2 regions of the Arthrobacter sp. efr-133-R2A-63 genome follow, and region 2 is predicted to be linked to the other one. Evidence: riboswitches for the same ligand, from Rfam matches in the RefSeq annotation. Region 2 holds a riboswitch; the other holds the start of a gene.
The links. A riboswitch is a leader RNA that binds a small molecule or an ion and turns the genes downstream of it on or off. The one in region 2 is predicted to bind glycine.

Region 1: another riboswitch for glycine. It lies ahead of QRN45_RS00660 (serine hydroxymethyltransferase); the one in region 2 lies ahead of gcvP (aminomethyl-transferring glycine dehydrogenase).

What each region holds. Positions count from the first base shown of each region.
Region 1 is NZ_JARVRG010000004.1:10,837-21,584, forward strand. Features, by position in the region: gene QRN45_RS00635 (GNAT family N-acetyltransferase) at 1-304, shown strand, start outside; gene QRN45_RS00640 (hypothetical protein) at 613-1,338, shown strand; gene QRN45_RS00645 (SDR family oxidoreductase) at 1,360-2,145, shown strand; tRNA gene QRN45_RS00650 (tRNA-Ala) at 2,177-2,249, shown strand; partial or broken gene QRN45_RS00655 (L-serine ammonia-lyase, iron-sulfur-dependent, subunit alpha) at 2,443-2,634, opposite strand; partial or broken gene QRN45_RS00660 (serine hydroxymethyltransferase) at 2,701-2,973, opposite strand; glycine riboswitch at 3,089-3,189, opposite strand; gene QRN45_RS00665 (PucR family transcriptional regulator) at 3,289-4,782, opposite strand; gene speB (agmatinase) at 5,001-6,005, shown strand; gene QRN45_RS00675 (purine-cytosine permease family protein) at 6,002-7,459, shown strand; gene QRN45_RS00680 (aldehyde dehydrogenase family protein) at 7,537-9,069, shown strand; gene QRN45_RS00685 (D-arabinono-1,4-lactone oxidase) at 9,098-10,393, shown strand; gene QRN45_RS00690 (VOC family protein) at 10,746-10,748, opposite strand, start outside.
Region 2 is NZ_JARVRG010000016.1:19,582-30,329, forward strand. Features, by position in the region: gene QRN45_RS08060 (flagellar biosynthesis protein FlhA) at 1-449, shown strand, start outside; gene QRN45_RS08065 (hypothetical protein) at 427-1,452, shown strand; gene QRN45_RS08070 (carbon storage regulator) at 1,457-1,717, shown strand; gene QRN45_RS08075 (hypothetical protein) at 1,714-2,283, opposite strand; gene QRN45_RS08080 (sigma-70 family RNA polymerase sigma factor) at 2,496-3,329, shown strand; gene QRN45_RS08085 (MFS transporter) at 3,337-4,878, opposite strand; gene QRN45_RS08090 (TetR/AcrR family transcriptional regulator) at 4,961-5,509, shown strand; glycine riboswitch at 5,698-5,795, shown strand; glycine riboswitch at 5,797-5,902, shown strand; gene gcvP (aminomethyl-transferring glycine dehydrogenase) at 5,955-8,801, shown strand; gene gcvT (glycine cleavage system aminomethyltransferase GcvT) at 8,815-9,948, shown strand; gene gcvH (glycine cleavage system protein GcvH) at 10,410-10,748, shown strand, end outside.

The DNA.
Region 1 (10,748 bases), on a different contig from region 2:
GGCCACGCTTGGCTACTGGGTGGACCAGGCCCGGGCCGGCCGCGGAATAGCTCCCACTGCGGTTGCCATGGCCACCGACCATTGCTTCAAAGCCCTTGGCTTGCACCGGATGGAGATCAACATCAGGCCGGAGAACGGGCCGAGCCTGCGAGTTGTCGAGAAGTTGGGATTCCGCGACGAAGGGCGCCGCGAGCGTTTCCTTCACATCAACGGAGAATGGGCTGACCATCGAAGCTTTGCGTTGACCTCGGAAGAGGTCCCCGGAGGCTTGCTGGCCGCTTGGCTTCGGCACGGAGCCAACTAGCCGCTTTCGGCGAATAAGGGTCATAAGTCCATTGATTTGCCGACTCTCCGACGACACACCGTTGGCAATGCGGTGGCCTCCGGCTATTTGCTTCTACGGTTTTGATTGTGGACTTCCCTCTCAGCAGCTCGGTGATATTGGTCATTGCTGTCGCGCTGTGGATCGTTTGGGTTGCGCCATACATACTCCGGAATCGTCGCCAGCACATCCAGATGGCCGGTGACTTCCCAACAGATGTTATTGACGAAGACGCTCATGAACTGCAAGCCGGGGTGGTTCTGTCAATCACCCCTCGGCAGGAGAAAGCAATGGAAACCATGCAGAGCACCGCAACCGCATTGCCCGAGGTATCGGCCGGCGCCGGCGAACGGCGTGATGCTGCATCGGAAACAGCGGTCTTCAAAGTCAGATACGGGCGCTGTGCCCTTGCCCTTGCCGCCGTTCTCCTCCTGCTCGCGGCTGCCGTTTCCGGCGTCCTCCGCATTCTTGGCCTCGTTTCCGCGTGGCTGCCGCTGGGATGCATAGTGGGCGTGGTCGCGACCGTCTTCCTGCTTCGCCGACTGGCCATCCGGGACCGCAGGGCGAAGATGAACAAGGCCTTCCGGAACGCGATGGCCCCTCCAGCCGAGAGTCCCCGCGCAAGCGCTCCTGCAACGGACCGTCCGGCGACCAAGATTTTCGACGCCGAAGCCCACGCCCGTGAAGCGACGCGACTGACCGCCGTCGAACTTCGTCAAGCCGCCCTCAATGTTGCTGTCGCCGCCGGCGACAACACAGTCCGGTTTACAGCGGAATCCAAGGAAGCTGAATGGCAGCCCGTGGACGTCCCCAAACCAACATACGTCGATGCCGCCAAGGCGCCGCGGCCCGCCCCCGAGCCCCTCGACCTGCCTGAGGCTCCCAAGCCCCTCGGCAAGCCGACGTTGAAGCCAGCCAGCGCACCGTCCGTGGGCGCGTCGGTCCAGGCGCAGCACGGCAAGCCCCAGAGCGGCCTCAGCAACCTCGACGACGTCTTGCAGCGCCGCCGGGCATAACCTCCAGTGACTACCGTCTGCGTGGCAGGTGGCACGGGACAAGTGGGCCGTGAAGTCGTCCGTTTGGCGCTCGACGCCGGGCTCGACGTGACGGTGCTGAGCCGCCGCCCGCCGTCGGGCGCGTCACCAGTCCATCGCGACGGCGCGCGCTACTTTCAGGCTGACGTCACCACCAGTGCCGGGCTGGCCGAAGCCCTGCAGGGGGCCGATGTGGTGATCGATTGCTTGGAAGGGCAATTCGGAAAAGCGCGGAGGAAATTCGCCGACGGCGGCGCGCGCCTGCTCGCCGCGGCCACCGTCGCCGGAGTCCGAAAGGCCGTTCTCCTCTCGATCATCAATTGCGACCAGAGCAGCGCGGCGTTTTATGTCTCCAAAGCAGACAAGGAGCGGGTCTACGCACTCTCGTCGCTGGAGACGGTTGTTGTGCGGGCCACCCAATTCCACAGCCTCGTGACGGCGGTTTTCCAGGCGGGCTCGAAAGTCCGCCTCATCCCGGTCTTCAAGGGTGCGCGCTTTCAAACGATTTCGCCGGCGAATGTGGCGTCCGAGTTGCTTGCCGAGGCGTTGCGGGAGCCTTCAGAAGAGCGGCACCGGAGGCGAACCATCGGCGGACCGGACATCCGGTCCATGCGCGAACTTGCTGAGATCTGGCGCAAGGCGTCGGGCCGTGCCGGGCTTCTCGTGGAGGTGCCGTTGCCGGGGGAGATGGGCAGATATCTTCGGAAGGGGCTGAATCTGGTCCCAAGCCAGCGGACCGGGACAGACACGTTCGAGTCGTGGTTGGCAAAGCGCGAAGATAGTTTGTAGCCTAGGGACACTGGCAATGCACAGTTGACCAGGGGCTATAGCTCAGTTGGTAGAGCGCTTCGTTCGCATCGAAGAGGTCAGGAGTTCGAATCTCCTTAGCTCCACAGTGAAGGCCCTCCCACCTGCGGAAACGTTGGGCAGGAGGGTCTTCGTTGTTGCTGGGGTTGCGAAATCACTAACCTGGCACTGACATGGGTCCCGGATTGAGACGGGCTCCGGTGGTTCTGCCCCTTTCGGCCCGTCGAGCCCTTCCCCCTGTTCGGGTGTGAGGAAGCGCAGCGCGTTGGGTGAGGCCCGGTTGTGTTCCATTGCGATCTCGGCAACGTTCTTCACCTGTCCCGGGGAGCCGCCCATGACTTCGGCCAAGCCGGCGGCGGCCATTGAGGAAGCGGAGCCGGCCTCGCCCTGGCAGCCCACTTCGGCGCCGGAGATCGAGGCCTGCTCCTTGTAGAGCACTCCGACGGCGCCCGCGGCAAGCAGGAACTTCAGGGATTTAATGTTGAGGTGACCAGCAGGCCCCTTCGGACCCGACGGGCGTACCGAGCCGATCCCGGACTACGCTAGGTTCGCGACGCCGGGGTAGAGCGGGTGCGCGGCGGCGAGTGCCTCCACGCGGTGACGCAGGCCGGAGAGGTCGGCGTCGGCGATCAGTGCTTCGGCGATGATGTCCGCAACTTCGCGGAACGCCGCTTCACCGAAGCCGCGGGTTGCCAGTGCCGGGGTGCCGATCCGCAGGCCGGAGGTCACCATCGGCGGACGCGGGTCGAACGGAACCGCGTTGCGGTTGACGGTGATGTCGATCGCGGCGAGGCGGTCCTCGGCTAATTGGGTTCCTCCCCGCTCTGTATCGGACCTGAGAGATTCCGCAGAACGCATTGTCGCGTTGTGTTCGGCTTGCACCGTCGGTGAGCCGGACCGAAGCCTGGCTGCTTTCCAGAGTCGCCTCGCCGCGGCGGTACGGGGGCCTGAGAGATTCCTGGGGAGGATTTGCTCCTACGGCGCCTGCCCGGTTGATGGCTGGGAGGACTCTCCCGCCACGGTTCGAAAGGCATATTCAGATTTGGGGTGATTTGGCTCACACCATACACACAACGTCAGTGCCGGGGCAACATCTGCTTGCGGACATTGCTATCGGCAGCGGGTTTACTTGTGCATGGCCTCATGGATCTGGAGCGCAAACCAAAGCTGGGCCAACGTGGAGGTTTCGGTCATGTCGAGCCCCGTCAATTCGCTGATTTTCCGGATGCGGTAGATGATGGTTTGGCGATGGGCGAAGAGCGCCGCGGCAGTCTTTTGCCACGACCTCTGAGTGTCCAAGTAGGTCTTCAAAGTCACGATGAGATCGCCTTCCTGGCTCTGTTCATACGTGAAGATCGGGCCGAGCAGCCGCTGTACCAACGCCGTGCCCTCCTCGAAACTCGTGAGCCCCAGCCAGGAGGGCCCCTCGGCGTAACGGGTCAGGCTTACGGCATTGCCTTTCGCTGAACCGAGCGCCCACAGCGATTCCTGGAGTGCGCGTTGGACGCCCCCGGCAGACGTAGGCGAGCTGATGCCAATCCGGACCCCGGGCCCCGCGCAGTGGATCAAAACGTCATCTGTCACCCCCGCGGTTACCGCCACATGAAGGGTGTTGAGACGCCGCAGGCAAGCGACCTGAAGTCCGTGGCGCCACAGTTCCACGTGAATGTTCGCCAGCCGCTCGCCGTCGTCGGCCCCTATCGAAACCACCACGAAATTCTGCGCGGAAATCTCAAAATGGCCGAGCCTGATCTCCAGTTCCGCGATCCCGAGGCGCCCATCGAACGCCTGCAGGAGGAATTCGCCTGCTAGGTGGTGCCGCCCTTCCAGGGACAGGGCCGTTCGCGAGAGTTCCAGTCCCAGCACCGTCGCCGCATGCAGAAGCACGACGGCGTCAGGGTGCGGATCGCTTTTCGGCAGCACCACCAGGACCGCATTGGCGTGGGTGGGGATGTCCATCATCAACACGTGCCGGTCCCGAAGCCGATGCCATTGGAACTTCTTTCCGGTCATGGGTATATGTCCCGTCAGGGGGGCCAATTCCGCTTGCAGGAAGTCCGGCAGCGGCTCACCGTCCGGGTGCCAGGGATGGAGGCATCGCCGGTCCACGACGAAAAGCTCCGCATTGAGCTCAGCCGCGAGTCCTTGGAGAAGGCCTTGCCAATGGTCCTCAATTGTTCCCGCCGTACGAAGCAAGTCATACACCCGTGCGGTCTGACGCAGGCGTCGCGATTCCTCCAAAAGGGAAGCTTCAGCCACGGTTCGAGCGATAGCGATGAAGGGCAATGGATACGGAATGCTAATCAGCGGCAGCGGCAACTGCTCGCAGGCCGCCAGGAACTCCGGCAGCAGCTCCGGAGCATGCATCTTTTCCCCGATGGCAAGGGCACTGGCACCTGCATCGACGAGCGCCTCGGCGAGCGCAACCTGGCCTTGGGGGTCGGCGGGGATGGACAGGCCATTGGTCATCATCAGTTCGCCGCCGGTGACCCATTCCCACAGCCTCGGCAGGTCGGAGGTGTGTGCCCAGGTGATCCGGTTGTCCCTACCCTCCGACCCGGCCAAAAACGTGAGTCCTAGCTGAGGTTCCGCCACGAGCTCAGCCACAGTAATCGCCATGAAAATGCGCTCCCGAATCGTTGGGTTCCGGCCGATTTCACGGTGCTTAGACATTTGTATAAGAGCCTCGGCCATTTGTAGTCAATCTACCGCTATGCGTCGTGATGCACGTCACTAAGAATTGGATTACCTACTTCCCGCTCAAAGGCGAGCACCCCCACATCCCAACACCGCTGCCAGCGTCGCCGCCCGGCAGCAAGCTACCGAAGGATCCCGGCATGACAACGCATCAGCCCATCGGCCCCGTCGACGCAACAAAAGTTCCCCGGTATGCGGGCCTCGGCACTTTCGCCAGGCTTCCCCAAATCGACCGCGTCCCGGACTACGACATTGCGATCGTCGGCGTACCGTTCGACGGCGGAACGTCCTTCCGGCCCGGCGCCCGTTTCGGTCCTGCCGCGGTCCGCGAAGCCTCCCGGCTTCTGCGTCCCGGGTACCATCCGGAATTGGACGTTGAGCCCGTCAACGAAGTCCAGGTTGTGGACGCCGGCGACATCGCCTGCACCCCCTACGACATCGCACGGGCCGTCCGTGAAATCGAAGAGCAGGCATTGCCCCTGATTAGTGAGGACAAGAAGCTCATCTCGATCGGTGGCGACCACACCATCGCCCTCCCGATGCTCAGGGCCCTGAACAAAGTCCACGGACCGGTCGCGTTGCTGCACTTCGATGCCCACCTGGATACATGGGACACCTACTTCGACCAGCCGGTCACACACGGAACCATCTTCCGGCGGGCGTTCGAGGAAGGCCTCCTCGTGGAAGATAGGTCCATGCACGTCGGAATCCGCGGGCCGGTCTATGACCGCAACGATTTCCTCCGCGACCATGAATTCGGATTCCAGATCATCCGCTGCTCGGACCTGGACGTCATAGGCGTTCCCGCCGCCATTGCTCGGGTCAAGGAGCGGCTCGGCGACACCCCGGTCTACGTCTCCATCGACATCGACGTCCTGGACCCCTCCTATGCGCCGGGCACCGGCACCCCTGAGATGGGCGGACTCCACTCCCGGGAGCTGCTGGCCCTGCTCCGCGGACTGGATGGCATTAACATCGTCGGTGCCGACGTCGTCGAGGTCGCGCCGGCCTACGACCATGCAGACATCACCTCGGTGGCCGCGGCCACCCTTGTCTTCGACCTCCTCGCGCTGATGGTGAATCGCGGCAAGGCCGAAACGTCCGCTGTCCGTCAATTGCAAGCAGCATCCTGGACCGCATCATGAGCACCCGAAGCAATCCCGCCGCTGTCACCGAAGTGCCCAGACTCGAAGACAAAACCATTCAGCCCATCCCGTTGAACGAACGCCACGGAAAAGCGCGGGACCTCTTCACCATCTGGTTCGGGTCCAACATCATGATCATGACCATCGTTACCGGCGGACTCGCCACGACGGTGTTCGGGCTAAGCTTTGTGCCTGCCATCGTGGGAATCATCCTCGGAAACGTCATCGGTGGCATCTTCATGGCGCTGCACTCCGCCCAAGGACCGCAATTGGGCGTGGCACAGATGATCCAGACCCGCGGCCAATTCGGCTCCTTCGGAGCACTACTGATCGTTGTCATCGTGGTGATCATGTACGTCGGATTCTTCGCCGCGAACCTGGTCTTTGGCGGCGAGGCAATGGCCGCAGTCAGCCCGGACATCAGTGTTGACGCGGGCATCATCATCATCGGCGTCGTGAGCGTTGTTGCCACGATTTTCGGCTACCGGCTCATTCACGCCTACGCTCGGTTCCTCAGCATCGTGGCTGGTTTGGCGTTGCTTCTGGCCTTCGTCTGGATCATGTTCGTCCACGGGCTGCCTGCCACTTTCCTCTACCAGGGAAACTTCAACTGGGTCGGCTTCATGGCCACCGTCTCCGTATCCGCCTTGTGGCAGCTCGCCTACGCTCCGTACGTCTCGGACTACTCCCGCTACATGCCGCAAGGCACCGGCTCGGGTCCGGCGTTCTGGGCCTCCTACTCAGGCTGCGTCCTGGGCACGCTCTTCCCGATGATCCTGGGCGCCCTGGTGGGAACCTTGGCGGTCACGATGGGCGCAGACGCCGGCAACGTCGAAATCGTCGGCAGCATGGGAGCGTTGCTCCAGCCATGGACCCTGGCAGTCGTGGGAATCTTCTGCCTCGGCGTTGCAGCCTCGAACGCCATGAATCTCTACTGCGGCGTGCTGTGCAGCCTCACTATTGGCCAGACGTTCAAGCCGAACTGGCTGCCCCGCGCCAAGACCCGAAGCGTTGCGGCAATCATCCTCTTTACCTTCGCACTCCTGATCTCGCTGTTCGCACGCGACAATTTCATCCTGTTTTACACCAACTTCCTTTCCTTCCTGATGTACGTGCTGGTTCCCTGGACGGCCATCAACCTGGTCGACTACTACCTTCTCCGGCACGGCGACTACAGGGTTGAAGACTTCTTCAAGCGCGACGGCGGAGTGTACGGGCGCTTCAACTGGGTGGCCATCGGAGCCTACGTGGCAGGCGCCCTGGTCCAGCTTCCTTTCTCGGCAACAGCGATCTACACCGGGCCCGTCGCAGCGGCAATGGGTGGCGTGGACCTCTCATGGATCGTTGGCCTCGTTGTGGTTGCCCCGCTCTACTACGTCGCGGCACGCGTGTTCCGGAAGAAGGCCGAGGCCACAACGTTCCAGGCCCCCGTACTCGCAAGCGACTTGGTCTGACGCACCGCAGACCATCCGCCTGTACTTCCCATAAACTCCCGACGCCACGACCGGCGCTAGAAAACAAGGGCAAAATCATGACACTCATCAACACCGAACAGTTCATCGTCCGCCGCGTGAGCGAAGACAGCAGCTCCCCTGCAGCCCACCACGCCTCGGGCATCGTGCCATTGCCTCTGCCGCCCGGCGGGCACTTCATTGGAGGATCGTTTGTTCCGGGCACCTCTACCCACCTCATCGACGTCGTAGATCCCGCCACTGGACTGGTCATCGCCTCCGTGCAGGCCGGCACAGCCGCGGACGTTGACGTTGCTGTTGAAGCCGCCGTGGCTGCCCAGAAATCCTGGGGCGCCACCACGCCGAAGGAGCGGTCCGAGGTCTTGAACATGATCGCCAACATCATTGAAGCCAACCGTGAAGTCTTCGAAATCATCGAGTCCGCCAACACCGGCAAGCCGCGAACCGTTGCTGAGGACGATGTCTCCAGCACTATTGATACTTTCCGTTTCATGGCCGGAGCATCCCGCACGCTGACGTCCATGGCTGGCGGGGACTATGCGACCGGGCACACCTCGGTGATCCTCAGGGAGCCCGTGGGCGTGGTTGGCGTCATCACCCCGTGGAACTACCCGTTGCTGATGGCTGCCTGGAAGATCGCGCCCATCCTGGCCGCCGGAAACAGCATCGTCCTCAAGCCGTCGGAGCAGACACCGCTCTCGACGCTAAAGCTCGCGGAACTCCTGGCCGGACGTATTCCGGACGGAATCCTCAATGTTGTGACGGGACAGGGCCGGACCGTCGGACAGCGGATTTCCGAACACCCTGACGTTGCCCTCGTCGCCTTGACGGGGAGCGTTGTCAGCGGGCAGGCCGTCGCGGAGACCGCGGCCAAATCGGTCAAGCGTGTTCATCTGGAACTCGGCGGCAAGGCTCCGGTTGTTGTGTTTGCAGACGCGGACCTCCGTGCTGCCGCCGCCGGCGTGCGAAACGCCGGGTACTGGAATGCCGGGCAGGACTGTGGCGCTGCGTGCCGCGTACTTGTGCACGAGTCGGTGGCTGCCGAGTTCACGGAACATTTGGTGCGTGAAGTCAGCACCCTGGTGGTCGGCGCTCCGGGGGCAGGGGACGACGTGGAAATCGGTCCCATGATTTCCCACCCGCACTTCGAACGAGTCAAGGAATCGCTGGCCGAGGCTAAAGCCGCCGGCCTGCACATAGCCATCGGAGGTTCTGCCCTCGAAGGACCCGGCTACTTCATCGAACCCACGGTCATCAGCAACGTGCCGGCCGGGGCGCCTATCGCCACCCACGAGATCTTTGGTCCCGTGGTCACGGTCGAGACTTTCACTTCCACCGATGAAGCCATTGCACGGGCAAACGAGAGTCCCTACGGACTGTCTGCCTCGGTATGGACCCGGGATTCAAGCCTCTCCTTGAGCGTTCCAAAGCAACTCGACTTCGGTACGGTCTGGGTAAATTCACACTTGGTGTTGGCTTGCGAGGTACCGTGGGGCGGATTCAAGGGATCCGGCTACGGCCGGGACCTCTCGCTTTACGCCCTGGACGATTACTCCCGCACCAAGCACCTTATGATCAACCACGGCGCATGAGCGTTCAGACAAGCAACGGAGCTTAGCAATGACCACCGCGAACCTTCCCGGCACATCAGTCTCGTCGCGCGCGGCCACCCCGCCGGCCCCTTTCGGAACAGACGTCACCTGGACCAATTGGGGCGGGAACCAAAGCGCCACGCCGGCCTTCACCGTCCGGCCGCGGACTGAACAAGAAGCGCTCGACGCCGTTCGTTTCGCGATCCGCGAAGGCTTGCCCGTGCGGGCGGTCGGCTCAGGGCATTCGTCCTCACCGCTGGTCCAGACGGGGGGCGTCCTGATGGACATGTCCGCACTGTCGGGCATCACCGGAACCGACCCTGTCCGGCGTCGCGCCAGGGCCCTTGCAGGCACCACGATCAATGCCTTCGGCGATCCATTGTGGGAGCAAGGCCTCGCGCTGAGCAACCAGGGAGACATCGACAAACAGCAGATTGCTGGGGCGCTTTCAACCAGCACCCACGGTTCCGGGAAGGACCTGGGTAGCTTCTCCTCAAGCCTTCGTTGGGTGAAGCTGATCAATGGTTACGGCGAGATCGTCGAAATCGGCGAGGGGCAGCTCCGCGAACTCAGGGCAGCCCAGGTGGCTTTGGGTACCCTGGGGATCTTCCTTGAGGTGGAGTTGGCGGTTGAGGAGCGCTACTACCTGCAAGAACAAATCACCTATCCCACGTGGGCGGAGACCAAGGCAACGTGGCAGTCCGACATCGACGAGAACCGCCATTACTCGTTCCTCTGGTGCCCGGAAGAAGGTTCGTGCGAGCTCTTGGACCTCCCGGGCGCGCCGGGCCTTAGCATGGCAAACCGCAGCTACACCAAACGGTACAATATCGCGCAGATCCAGGACGAGGGCGAAATTTCGGGTACGGAAGGTGCCCGGCTCGACCGTTCGTACCGGATTTACCCGGGCGGATTCACCACGCCGTTCCATGAACTCGAGTACTTTGTGCCGAGCGAAGTCGGACTGGCCGCCGTCGAGGCCGTCCAGGACCTGATCCGAACCAAACACCCTGACCAAAAATACCCCGTGGAGGTTCGCTGGGTGAAGGCCGATGAAGGCTACATGTCCCAGTTCCAGGGACGTGACACCACCGTCATCACCCTGACCACCGAACCCGGGACCGACTACTGGCAGTTCTTCCGCGATGCCGATACGGTGCTGCAGGAATTCGAGCCACGAGCGCACTGGGGAAAGATCCACTTTATGACCAGGAGCCGCTTGGAACGCCTCTACCCGGAGCTGGACACCTTCATCCAGATACGTCGCGAGTTCGATCCGCGCGGCATATTCCTCAACGACCACACCCGCGCCCTTGTAAGTTAATTGGCCGCCCCTGAAGGTCCGCCGCGTAAACGCCCACTATCGGGAGTAGAGGGGTCGGTGTTGCGTTAGGGTGGGACACGAAGGCCTCCTGGGTGAGCAGCGGTTCTTTGACAGCTCCACTCCACCCCGGGAGGCCTTCGTCATGGCGGAAATCTATGCCGTGTTCTCACACGACTTCAACCAATGTCCCTGGGTGGGCAGTACGTCTGGCCGCTACGTCGGCATCGCGTCACGCTACGCAATTTTTTGGGCCCCGGGCTCTTCCGAAACCCCGGAATCCCGGGCTTGATGTCTCTCGGGAGCGTCAAAAACCTGCTCGGCGTGACACGGTTCCTCCTCAGGCCCACCTCCTTCA
Region 2 (10,748 bases):
TTCCCCGCATTTACGAGGCCCTTGCCTTGCGCGCCAAGGTTTCCACCGAGCCCGAGGCCTTGATCGAAACCGCCCGGCAATCCCTCGGTCCCGCGCTCGCAGCCAAGTTCCTGGACGGCGCGATGCTCAATGTGATCATGATCGATCCGCTCCTGGAACAGTCCATGCTCGAAGACATGCGCCCGGCCGAAGGCGGTACCCAGATTGTCATGAGCCAGGCTCGACTGGACGCCGTCCTGGCCTCCGTGCAGGCTTCGGTGGAGACCGCGGCGAATGCCGGACGGCAGGCCGTTCTGGTGTGCGCTCCGGCGCTGCGGCCGGCGGTCCGGCGCCTCGTGGCAGCTCCCGACGGCGGCGTTCCCGTGTTGTCCTACCGTGAAGTAACGTCCGCGAACATCCAGATCGAGACCGTGGGGGTGGTCCGCAATGCCGAAGCAATACAAGCTTAAGGGCACATCCCTGGACGACATCCGGGTGAAGGCCGAGCAGCAATACGGGCCTGGCGCGCGGATCGTCTCAGCCGAGAAAGTCACCAACCCCGGGATCGCCGGACTCTTCGCAGCCAATCGCTACGAGGCCACCATCGAGGTTCCATCCCAACTAGCTGGCAATAGTTGTCGTTCTGGGGGCCCAGAACGACAACAACTGCGAGTCAGTTGGGAGGCGCAAGCGGGCGGGGAGGTGCACGCTGCCGGGGAGGCGCACGCGTTGCAGGGGCTCGCGATAGCCGCGCTCCTGGAGCAGGCCGACGCGGCCGAGATGGACATGCACCGGCCGGAGGCAGTTGTTTCTACTGCCTCCCCGGATTTCGCCGGGATATTGGAGCAACTGGGGAACGAATTCCGGGCGCCGGCGTCCGGAGCACCAACGCAAGGCGCGCTGACCGCGTTGCCGCACGCCGTCGTCGGGCACGCCGTTCCAGCGGCCCCTCCGGCCGCCGTGCCGGTGCCATTGGCCGGCAGCGGCAACCTCGTCATCCTGCTTGGCCTCGGCGACGACGCCTTAGGGACAGCACTGGAATTGTCCATCGCTGGGGGCGGCTTCGACGTCCGGACGGCCGGAGCCCTGACCGCTTTCGGGCACCTCCATGTGACGGGGCGCCAGGGCGCGACGGCGGCCCGTGCCCAGGCGGTCGTCACCGACCAAACCGTGCTGGTCGCCTACGGGCTCGGCAGGCAAGGCGAAGCCGTGACGCGTGCGGCGGACATCGCCACCCTCGCGGCAGACCAGTTGTGGCTGGTTGTCGACGCCGGGCGGAAGGCTGAAGACACGGCATCCTGGGTGCGGGCGCTCTCCGCAGCCCTGGCCGCCGAGCGCGTCCGTGTCGACGCGCTTGCCGTTTTCGGCGCGTCGGAGACCGGAAGTCCCGAGACGGTCAACGGACTCGGCCTACCCATCGGGTGGGTGGACGGCAAGCCCGCCCGCGTTGCGGTGCTCGGAAAGGTAGATTGAGAGCATGCTGGTACTGACACGCAAGCCGGGCGAACAGATCATGATTGGTGGGGACATCGTCATCACCGTCATGGAGGGCCGCGGCGACGGCGTGCGCATCGGGATCGAGGCGCCCCGCGGGGTGTCCATCCAACGTCGCGAAGTGGTTGAGGCGATCGCCGCGGCCAACCTCGCTGCTGCCCAGGCCGGCCCCGACGCCGAGGAACTCGTTGCCGGGCTGCGTCCGCCCGTGCGGAAGCCCCCCAAGGAAGAGGCTGGGTCTTAAGCCAAGCCCAGGAACTCTGCGAGGAGTGGCAGCGAGCAATCCCTCGTCACGGCCAGGGCCCGCTCGATGTTGGCGCTTTCCGCAAGGAGTGTCACGTCATCCACGGTGTCGGAGTGCGCGAACGCCTCCGGCACTCCCGGCGCCACGCTGTCGCCCGGCTGTACTGGGCCAAGCACCTGGTTCCCGGCGCCCTGTGGCCCCATCCGGAGGGCTTCGACATTGGCGGCCGCGGTTGATTCGACCTGCTTGAGCAGACGGACCAGGCCATGGTGGTGTTCCTGAAGCAGTTCCGGCCAGATTCCGGACGGCGCCACTGAGGCAATCATGGGCAGCGTTGCGTTGGCCGATAGGCGCCACTCAATGGCCAGTGCAGACGACTCGATGTTCCGGGCAAGCGTGTCGAACCGGAGGTTTTCCAGGACCTTTTCCACGTCGGCGGCAGTGAATTTCAGCCAATGCCAATTGCCTGCCCGGACGTGCAGCAACTGTGTTTCGAGCCGGTACAACAGCAGTTCCAGCTGTCTCCGCTCACGCCACAGCATCGCTGATAGCTCGTCCGCCCCCACGGTTCCCCATTCCCCGGTTCGGCCTGCGAAAACGTGTTTTCCGAGGCCCGATTTGTATCTTTTTCATGAGCGTACACGCATTGTTATTTTTCAGATGGTATGTTCACTGAATACATGTCTGGTCCATGTAATCTTCGGCACGCTGTACCGTCTCAGCAGCTGGCCCATGAAGCCCCTGGAACCAGGCTTTTGCAACTCAATAAACGGGTCTCATGGGGGGACTAATTTTGAATCGCGATGAACGCAACGAGCTGGTGCTGCAGCACTTACCGCTCGTTGGCTATTTGGTGTCGGAGCTCTGCGCGAGAGCTTCTCATTTGTCACGCGACGATTTCGCGTCGGTGGGGTCCGTGGCGTTGATAACGTCTGCCGATTCCTTCGATCCGGACCTCGGAGTCCCTTTCGGCGCGTTTGCGCGCCGCCGGATCGTCGGGGCGTTCGCGGACGAGATGCGGGCCAGCGATTGGGCCACCCGCTCGGCGCGCAAACGCATCAAGGAAACCATGTCGGTCCAGGAAACGCTCTCCGGAGTCCTTGGCCGCACCCCGTCGGTGGCCGAGACCGCTTCGGCGCTGGGCGTTGAACGCAGCGTGGTGGAAGCGGCCCTGGCCGATGCCGCGCGGACGCTGTCGCCGCTGGATGACGTGGTGGTGGACACGGTCGCGGCGGAGACGATCTCCCCGGAGCATTCGGTCCTGGCCGATGAGCGCCTGAAGTACCTTCGGGCCGCCGTCGAGGCCTTGCCGGAGAAGATGCGGTACGTCGTCGAGGAGATCTACTTCGCGGGGCGGACCGTGAAGGAACTCGCCGAGGAACTCGGCTCCACCCACGCCGCGGTCTCCCAGCAGCGCGCCGAGGGCATCCGGCTCATGCGCGACGGGCTGTCCGCGCATTACGCGGACGATCCCGGGCAATCCTTCGAGCCCCATTCGCGGATTACCGCCCGACGCCGGCACGACTACCTCTCGACCCTCGCCACCGCCACCCTGGGCGGAATCACCCGCAGCTTCAGCGCTCCGGATGCAGCCTTGAACCAGGCAGTCTAGAGTCCGCCTACTTGGCGGTCGGCACGCGGCGGAGCACGACGGCGGAGAGGACTGCCGCCCCCGCCATCAGAACCAGCCCGATCGCTGCCGTGATGTGGACCCCCGATTCAAAGGCCGCACGCGCCGCGGTGCTCAGGGCGTCGCCCAATGGCTGGGGCAGGGTAGATGCGGTGTCCATGGCGCCGGCGAGCGTCTCCCGCGAGCGTTCTGCGGCGTGGGCCGACAGTTCGACCGGAAGCAGCAAATGGTGTTGGTAGGACGCTGTCAGGATGGAGCCGAGCACGGCTGTGCCCAGCAGTGATCCGAGTTCGTAGCCCGTTTCCGAGATCGCCGATGCCGCGCCTGCCTTGTCGGCAGGAACCGCGCCGAGGATCAGGTCGTTGGAGATGGTCTCCGCCGAGCCAACCCCGATGGCCAGCAGCAGGAGCGCCGTCAAAAGGTACCCCGGCCCCTGGCTGTGGTTTCCCAGGGCGGCCACGAGGTATCCCACCGCGCTCAGCGCCAATCCCGATGCCACCACCAGGCCAGGGCGGATCCGCTTGACCAAAGGGACCACCACCAGTCCTGCCACAATGGTGGCAAGTAGGGCGGGAACCATCGCGATCCCTGCCTGCATGGGGGACTGGCCCTCCACCAGCTGCAAGTGCTGGGCGAAGAAGTAGATGAATCCCGTCATGGAGAACAGGGACAGGACGTTGGCCGTAATGGCCGTGCTGAAGACCTTGTTCCGGAAAAGCTGAACGTCCAACATGGGCGATGCCAACGAGCCCTGCCTCCGGACGAAGACAATTCCCATAGCCAGGCCGAACACCATGAAGGCCGCGGGACCCGGGCCGAACCCGTGCACGGCGGCCTCCTTGATGCCGTAAACCATCGGGGCCATGGTCAGGATGGACAGCACCACGCTGGGAACGTCGGGCTTGCCCGGGTTGCGGTCCTTCGACTCGGGAATCAAGGACGGACCGAACGCGAGCAGGGGAAGCAACAGCGGCACGGCGACCAGGAACACGGCTCCCCACCGGAAATGCTCCACGAGCCAACCGCCAAAGATCGGACCGAGCGCGGCTCCGCCGGAGAATCCCGCGGCCCACACGGCAACCGCGAGCCGGCGACGGTTCGGGTCCGGGAAGATGTTGCGGATCAACGACAGTGTGGACGGCATGAGCATGGCTCCGAAGATGCCCATGCTGGCACGTCCTGCAATGAGCCATTCAGCCGATGGGGCGAAGGCCGTGGCCGCGGAAACGGCCGCGAAGCCCGTGCTGCCGATCAACAGCAAGCGGCGGCGGCCGATCCGGTCACCCAGGTTTCCCATGGACACCAACAGTGCTGCGAGGACCAGCGGATAGGCATCCACGACCCATAGCAGCTGTACGCCCCCGACTTCCAGCGACCGGGCGATTTGCGGCAGGGCAAATGTCAGCGCCGTATTGTCCACAGCCACCAGCAGCACGGGGAACATCAGGAGTGCCAGGGCAGCCCAGTCGCGCCACGGGGCGGTGTGGATCGAAGGGGTACGGGGGTGCTGGGTTGTGGACGGGGTGAACATGAACATAACTGTACCGTCTGGACGGTATAGTTTCAATTTGCCGCATCGAACTGCCGCATCGAACTAAGGGATGATGGACACCATGCCGCGAAAACCTATTGCCCGGGACGCTGTCCTGGATGCTTTTGAAGCCCTGCTGATCGAGGTGGGGGAGCGGGCTGCCACCCTGGACGCCGTCGCCAAGCGCGCAGGCGTCTCCAAGGGCGGTTTGCTCTACCATTTCCCCAACAAGGAAGCCATGATCAGCTCCTTGCTCGAGCGCATGGACGGGCTGGCCGCGCTGGACATCGAGGCGATGAAGGCAGCTCCGGAAGGTGCTGCCGCGTTCTTCATCAAGTCCTCGCTCTGGGCCGACACGCCCTTGGACCGCGTGTTTGTGGCAGCCACGCGTCTCGCGGAAGTAGCCCATGAAGAAACCCGCAGGCGCTTCGCGGGAATCCAGCAACAATGGCTCGATGTGCTCGCCGAGGAAGTCGGGCCTGAAATGGCCAAGGCCGTCCGGTACATGGGCGATGGACTCTACTTCAACGCAATGCTCGAAGGCGGCGCCGGTGATACGGAAGTCAAGGCCAGCGCGAGGAGCGCCGACGTCGGTGCGCTGCTGGCCGCCGTCGAACGCCTCCGTACCTGAGTGGCCACCCAACTGACTCGCAGTAGGTGTCGTTTTGAGGCTCCAAAACGACAACAAGTGCCAGTCAGTTGGGAAAGTCGGGCTGCTAGGTAACCCTATTTGCGGACGCGGGCAGTCCATAGGACAATTGGTAGTTGTGGCAGCCGTCACCGGCAACCACAGTCGATTCACACAATTGAATACGCCTTTGATCTGCGGCGGGAGAGTCCTGCAGGCATGTGATGCAGGCGCCGTAGGAGCAAATCCTCCCCAGGAATCTCTCAGGCCCACGCACCGCCGCGGCAAGGCAACTCTGGAAAGCAGCACGCTGACGCGCGCTCACCGACGGTGCAAGCGGAAAGTGCCATAAGCACGTTTCGCGGAAACTCTCAGGTCCAATACAGAGCGGGGAGGAATCCGATTAGCTGTGGCGTACCTTGCGCCGCCTTATAAATGGAGTTCCTTCGTGACGGTTAGTTCAACCTCCACCGCGTTCGTTGACCGGCATATCGGCGCCCGCCGCCAGGCCGACATTGACATCATGCTCAAGTCTGTTGGTTACGACAGTGTCGATTCGCTGGTGGACACCGCGGTTCCCAAAGACATCCGCCAGGACGTCGCGCTGACGCTCCAGGACGCCCTGAGCGAGGTCGAGGTCCTGGCTGAGCTGCGCAGGCTGGCTTCCAAGAACAAGACGGCCGTGCAGATGATCGGCCAGGGCTATTACGATACGGTCACTCCGCCGGTGATCCGCCGCAACATCCTCGAGTCCCCGGCCTGGTACACGGCGTACACCCCGTACCAGCCGGAGATTTCCCAGGGCCGCCTCGAAGCCCTGCTGAACTTCCAGACCATGGTCCAGGACCTGGTGGGCCTGCCCATCGCCAACGCTTCCCTCCTTGATGAAGCCACGGCCGTGGCCGAGGCGGTCCTGATGATGCGCCGGGCGAACAAGAACAAGACGGCCCACGACGGCAAGACGGTGCTGGATGCCGACTGCCTCCCGCAGACCATCGCCATCGTGAAGGGCCGCGCCGAGGCGCTGGGCTTCGAGGTGGAGATCGCTGACCTGTCCCAGGGCCTGCCCGAGGGCGAGATCAACGGCATCGTGCTGCAGCAGCCGGGCGCTTCCGGCCGGGTGTTCGACCACTCGGGCGTGATCGCCGCCGCCAAGGAACGCGGCGCCCTGGTCACGGTTGCTGCGGACCTGCTGGCCCTGACCTTGATCACGCCTCCGGGCGAGCAGGGCGCCGACATCGCCGTCGGCTCCACCCAGCGCTTCGGCGTGCCGTTGTTCTTCGGCGGCCCGCACGCCGCGTACATGGCGGTCCAGAAGGGCCTGGAGCGCTCGATGCCGGGCCGCTTGGTGGGCGTTTCCAAGGACGACGCCGGCACTCCCGCCTACCGCCTGGCGCTGCAGACCCGTGAGCAGCACATCCGCCGCGAGAAGGCCACCTCCAACATCTGCACCGCGCAGGCACTGCTGGCCATCGTCTCCTCGATGTACGCCGTGTACCACGGCCCCGAGGGCCTGAAGGCGATCGCCGAGACCGCCCACCACCACGCCCGCACCCTGGCTGCTTCCTTGAAGGCCGCGGGCCTTGAGGTCCTGCACGGCAGCTTCTTCGACACCGTCACCGTCCGCGTCCCGGGCAAGGCTGCCGGGATCGTCGCAGCCGCGGAGGCCAAGGGCATCAACCTGCGCGGCATCGACGCCGACACTGTGGGCGTCTCGGTTGACGAGACCACAACGACGGCGGTTGTCGGCGGTGTCCTTGATGCGTTTGGTGCTTCACTCACCGAAGCCAATGAGGGCTTCGTCCTGGAGGCCGCGGTCGAGCGGTCTTCGGACTACCTGCAGCACCCGGTGTTCAACACGCACCGTTCCGAAACCCAGTTGCTGCGCTACATCCGCAAGCTCTCGGACCGGGACCTGGCGCTGGACCGCACCATGATCCCGCTGGGATCGTGCACGATGAAGCTGAACGCCACCGCCGAGATGGAAGCGATCTCCTGGCCTGAATTCGCCTCGATCCACCCCTTCGCCCCGGATTCCCAGACCACGGGCTGGCGCGAGCTGATCACGGACCTGGAATCCCAGCTGAGCGAGATCACCGGGTACGACCAGGTCTCCATCCAGCCCAACGCCGGTTCCCAGGGCGAGCTCGCTGGCCTGCTGGCGATCCGCGGCTACCACCACTCCCGCGGCGAGGCCCAGCGCAACGTCTGCCTCATCCCGGCTTCCGCCCACGGCACCAACGCAGCCTCGGCCGTGCTGGCCGGCATGAAGGTGGTGGTGGTGGCCACCGCTGCCGATGGCACCATCGACCACGCGGACCTGCAGGCCAAGATCGACGCCAACAAGGACGTCCTCTCGGCCATCATGATCACCTACCCCTCCACGCACGGCGTGTACGACGCGGACGTGCGCGAGGTCTGCGACTCCGTACACGCAGCCGGCGGCCAGGTGTACATCGACGGCGCCAACCTCAACGCCCTGGTCGGCCTGGCCCAGCCGGGCAAGTTCGGCGGCGACGTGTCCCACCTGAACCTGCACAAGACCTTCTGCATCCCGCACGGCGGCGGAGGACCCGGCGTGGGCCCGGTCGCGGCCAAGGCGCACCTGGCCCCCTTCATGCCCGGCAATGCCGCGGCCTGGACCGAAGGCAACGACGTGCCCATCTCGGCTTCACGCTTCGGCTCCGCCGGCGTCCTGCCGATTTCCTGGGCCTACGTGAAGCTCATGGGCGGCGAAGGCCTCACCGAGGCCACGAAGTCCGCCCTGCTTGCCGCGAACTACATCGCCTCCCGCCTGAACGAGTACTTCCCCGTCCTCTACACCGGCGAAGGCGGACTCGTAGCCCACGAGTGCATCCTGGACCTGCGCGAACTGACCGCCAAGACCGGCGTCACCGCCGAGGACGTGGCCAAGCGCCTCATCGACTACGGCTTCCACGCACCCACCCTCGCGTTCCCCGTCGCGGGCACCCTGATGGTGGAGCCCACCGAATCCGAGGACCTCGGGGAGATCGACCGCTTCATCGAAGCCATGATCACCATCCGCAAGGAAATCGACCAGGTCGCCCACGGCGACTTCACGGTGGAGAGCAGCCCGCTGCGCCACGCACCGCACACGGCGGCCGCCGTCGTGAGCTCTGACTGGAACCGCGAGTACTCCCGCGAGCAGGCCGTCTTCCCGGTCCATCACCTCAAGCAGGACAAGTACTTCCCGCCCGTAGGCCGCATCGACGGCGCCGCAGGCGACCGCAACCTGGTCTGCTCCTGCCCTCCGATCGAAGCCTTCGAGAACTAAAGGACTCCTCACGATGACTGAGAACTACACTGCGCTCTACGAAGAGCACAAGAAGCTCGGCGCTTCCTTCACCGATTTCGGTGGCTGGCAGATGCCCCTGAAATACGACTCGGAACTGGCCGAGCACCACGCCGTCCGCCGGTCCGCGGGCCTGTTCGACCTTTCCCACATGGGCGAAGTCTGGGTCACCGGCCCGGAAGCCGCGGCATTCCTGGACTACGCCCTGGTGGGCAAGATCTCCGCCATGTCGGTCGGCAAGGCCAAGTACTCGCTGATCTGCCAGGAAGACGGCGGCATCATCGACGACCTCATCACCTACCGCCGCGGCGACTCCACCTTCCTGGTGGTCCCGAACGCGGGCAACGCCAAGGTTGTTGCCGAGGCTTTGGCACAGCGGGCAGCCAACTTCGACGTCGTCGTGGAGGACGTCTCCGCGGCAACCTCGCTGATCGCCGTCCAGGGCCCCAAAGCGGAAGAAATCCTCCTCCGCCTCGTCCCTGCCGCACAGCACTCCATCGTCACCGGGCTCAAGTACTACGCCGCCGTCGAGGTGCCCTTCACCTTCGCCGGGAACACGACGGAACTGCTGCTCGCCCGCACCGGCTACACCGGCGAGGACGGCTTCGAAATCTTCGTGGACAATGATGCCGCTGCCGCCCTCTGGCAAGCAATCGCAGCAGTTGCCCAGGACGGTGAGCTGATCCCCGCCGGACTGGCCTCCCGTGACTCCCTGCGCCTGGAAGCCGGCATGCCGCTCTACGGCAACGAACTCTCCCGTGAAGGCAACCCCTTCTCGGCAGGCCTGGGCCCCGTTGTCTCCCTCGCCAAGGAAAGCGACTTCGTAGGCCGTGCTGCCCTGGAAGCCCTCAAGGCTGAGGGCGCCGGTTCCACCAGCGGCCGCAAGCTGGTCGGTCTCAAGGGCCTCGGCCGCCGCGCCGGCCGCAGCCACTACCCGGTCCTCAAGGACGGCGTCGTGGTCGGCGAAGTCACCTCCGGCCAGCCCAGCCCCACCCTCGGCTACCCCGTCGCGTTGGCCTATGTCGACGTCGAACACACCGAACCCGGCACGGCCCTTGACGTCGACCTGCGCGGCAAGGCCGAGCCGTTCGAGGTTGTCGCACTGCCGTTCTACAAGCGAGTCAAGTAAGTCGTCACGCCTTGAGCCCGTCGGATCCGGGGGTGGCTGGGAGCCGCGGGACGGAAGAATCCTTCGCGTGCTCGGTCGCGAAGACGCCCGCTGAGCGGACGTGTCGCTCCCTTAGACGCACGCTTCCGGATCCTCCCGGCCAGCGGCGGCTCTCGGCTCACCGCGGGTTCAGATTCAGTCCGGCACCTTCGGCTCTCGCTTTCGAAAGCCAAAGGTGCTGGATGATAGGCCACCTGCCGCAGCTTGGGCTCGCGGGAACCACGGATTACCGACTAAAACCGAAAGGGCCAGCGTTCTTTTCCGGAACGGTTGGCCCCGAAAACTGAACTGACGAATAACGGGTGACGGGATTCCGGCAGCGTGCGTCTAAGCGAGGAACGAGCGAGCACGCCGAGGAATTCCGTTATCCGCCACCCAACCCGACCACAACTGTTTTCTTAGACCAACGCAAAGGAAAAAACATGGCAAAAGTTGCACCTGAACTCCAGTACTCCGACGAGCACGAATGGGTTGCCCGCGAAGCCGGCAATCTTGTGTCTGTTGGCATCTCGGCCGTGGCCACCGATGCCCTCGGCGACATCGTGTACGTTGACTTGCCCGAGGTCGGTTCCGCTGTGACTGCGGGGCAGACCTGCGGCGAGGTGGAGTCCACGAAGTCCGTTTCGGACCTGTACTCCCCGGTCACGGGCGAGGTCACGGAAGTCAACCCCGCCGTCGTCGACGATCCCGCACTGATCAACAACGATCCGTACGGTGCGGGCTGGCTCTTCAAGGTGGCCGCCGAGTCCGACGGTCCGCTG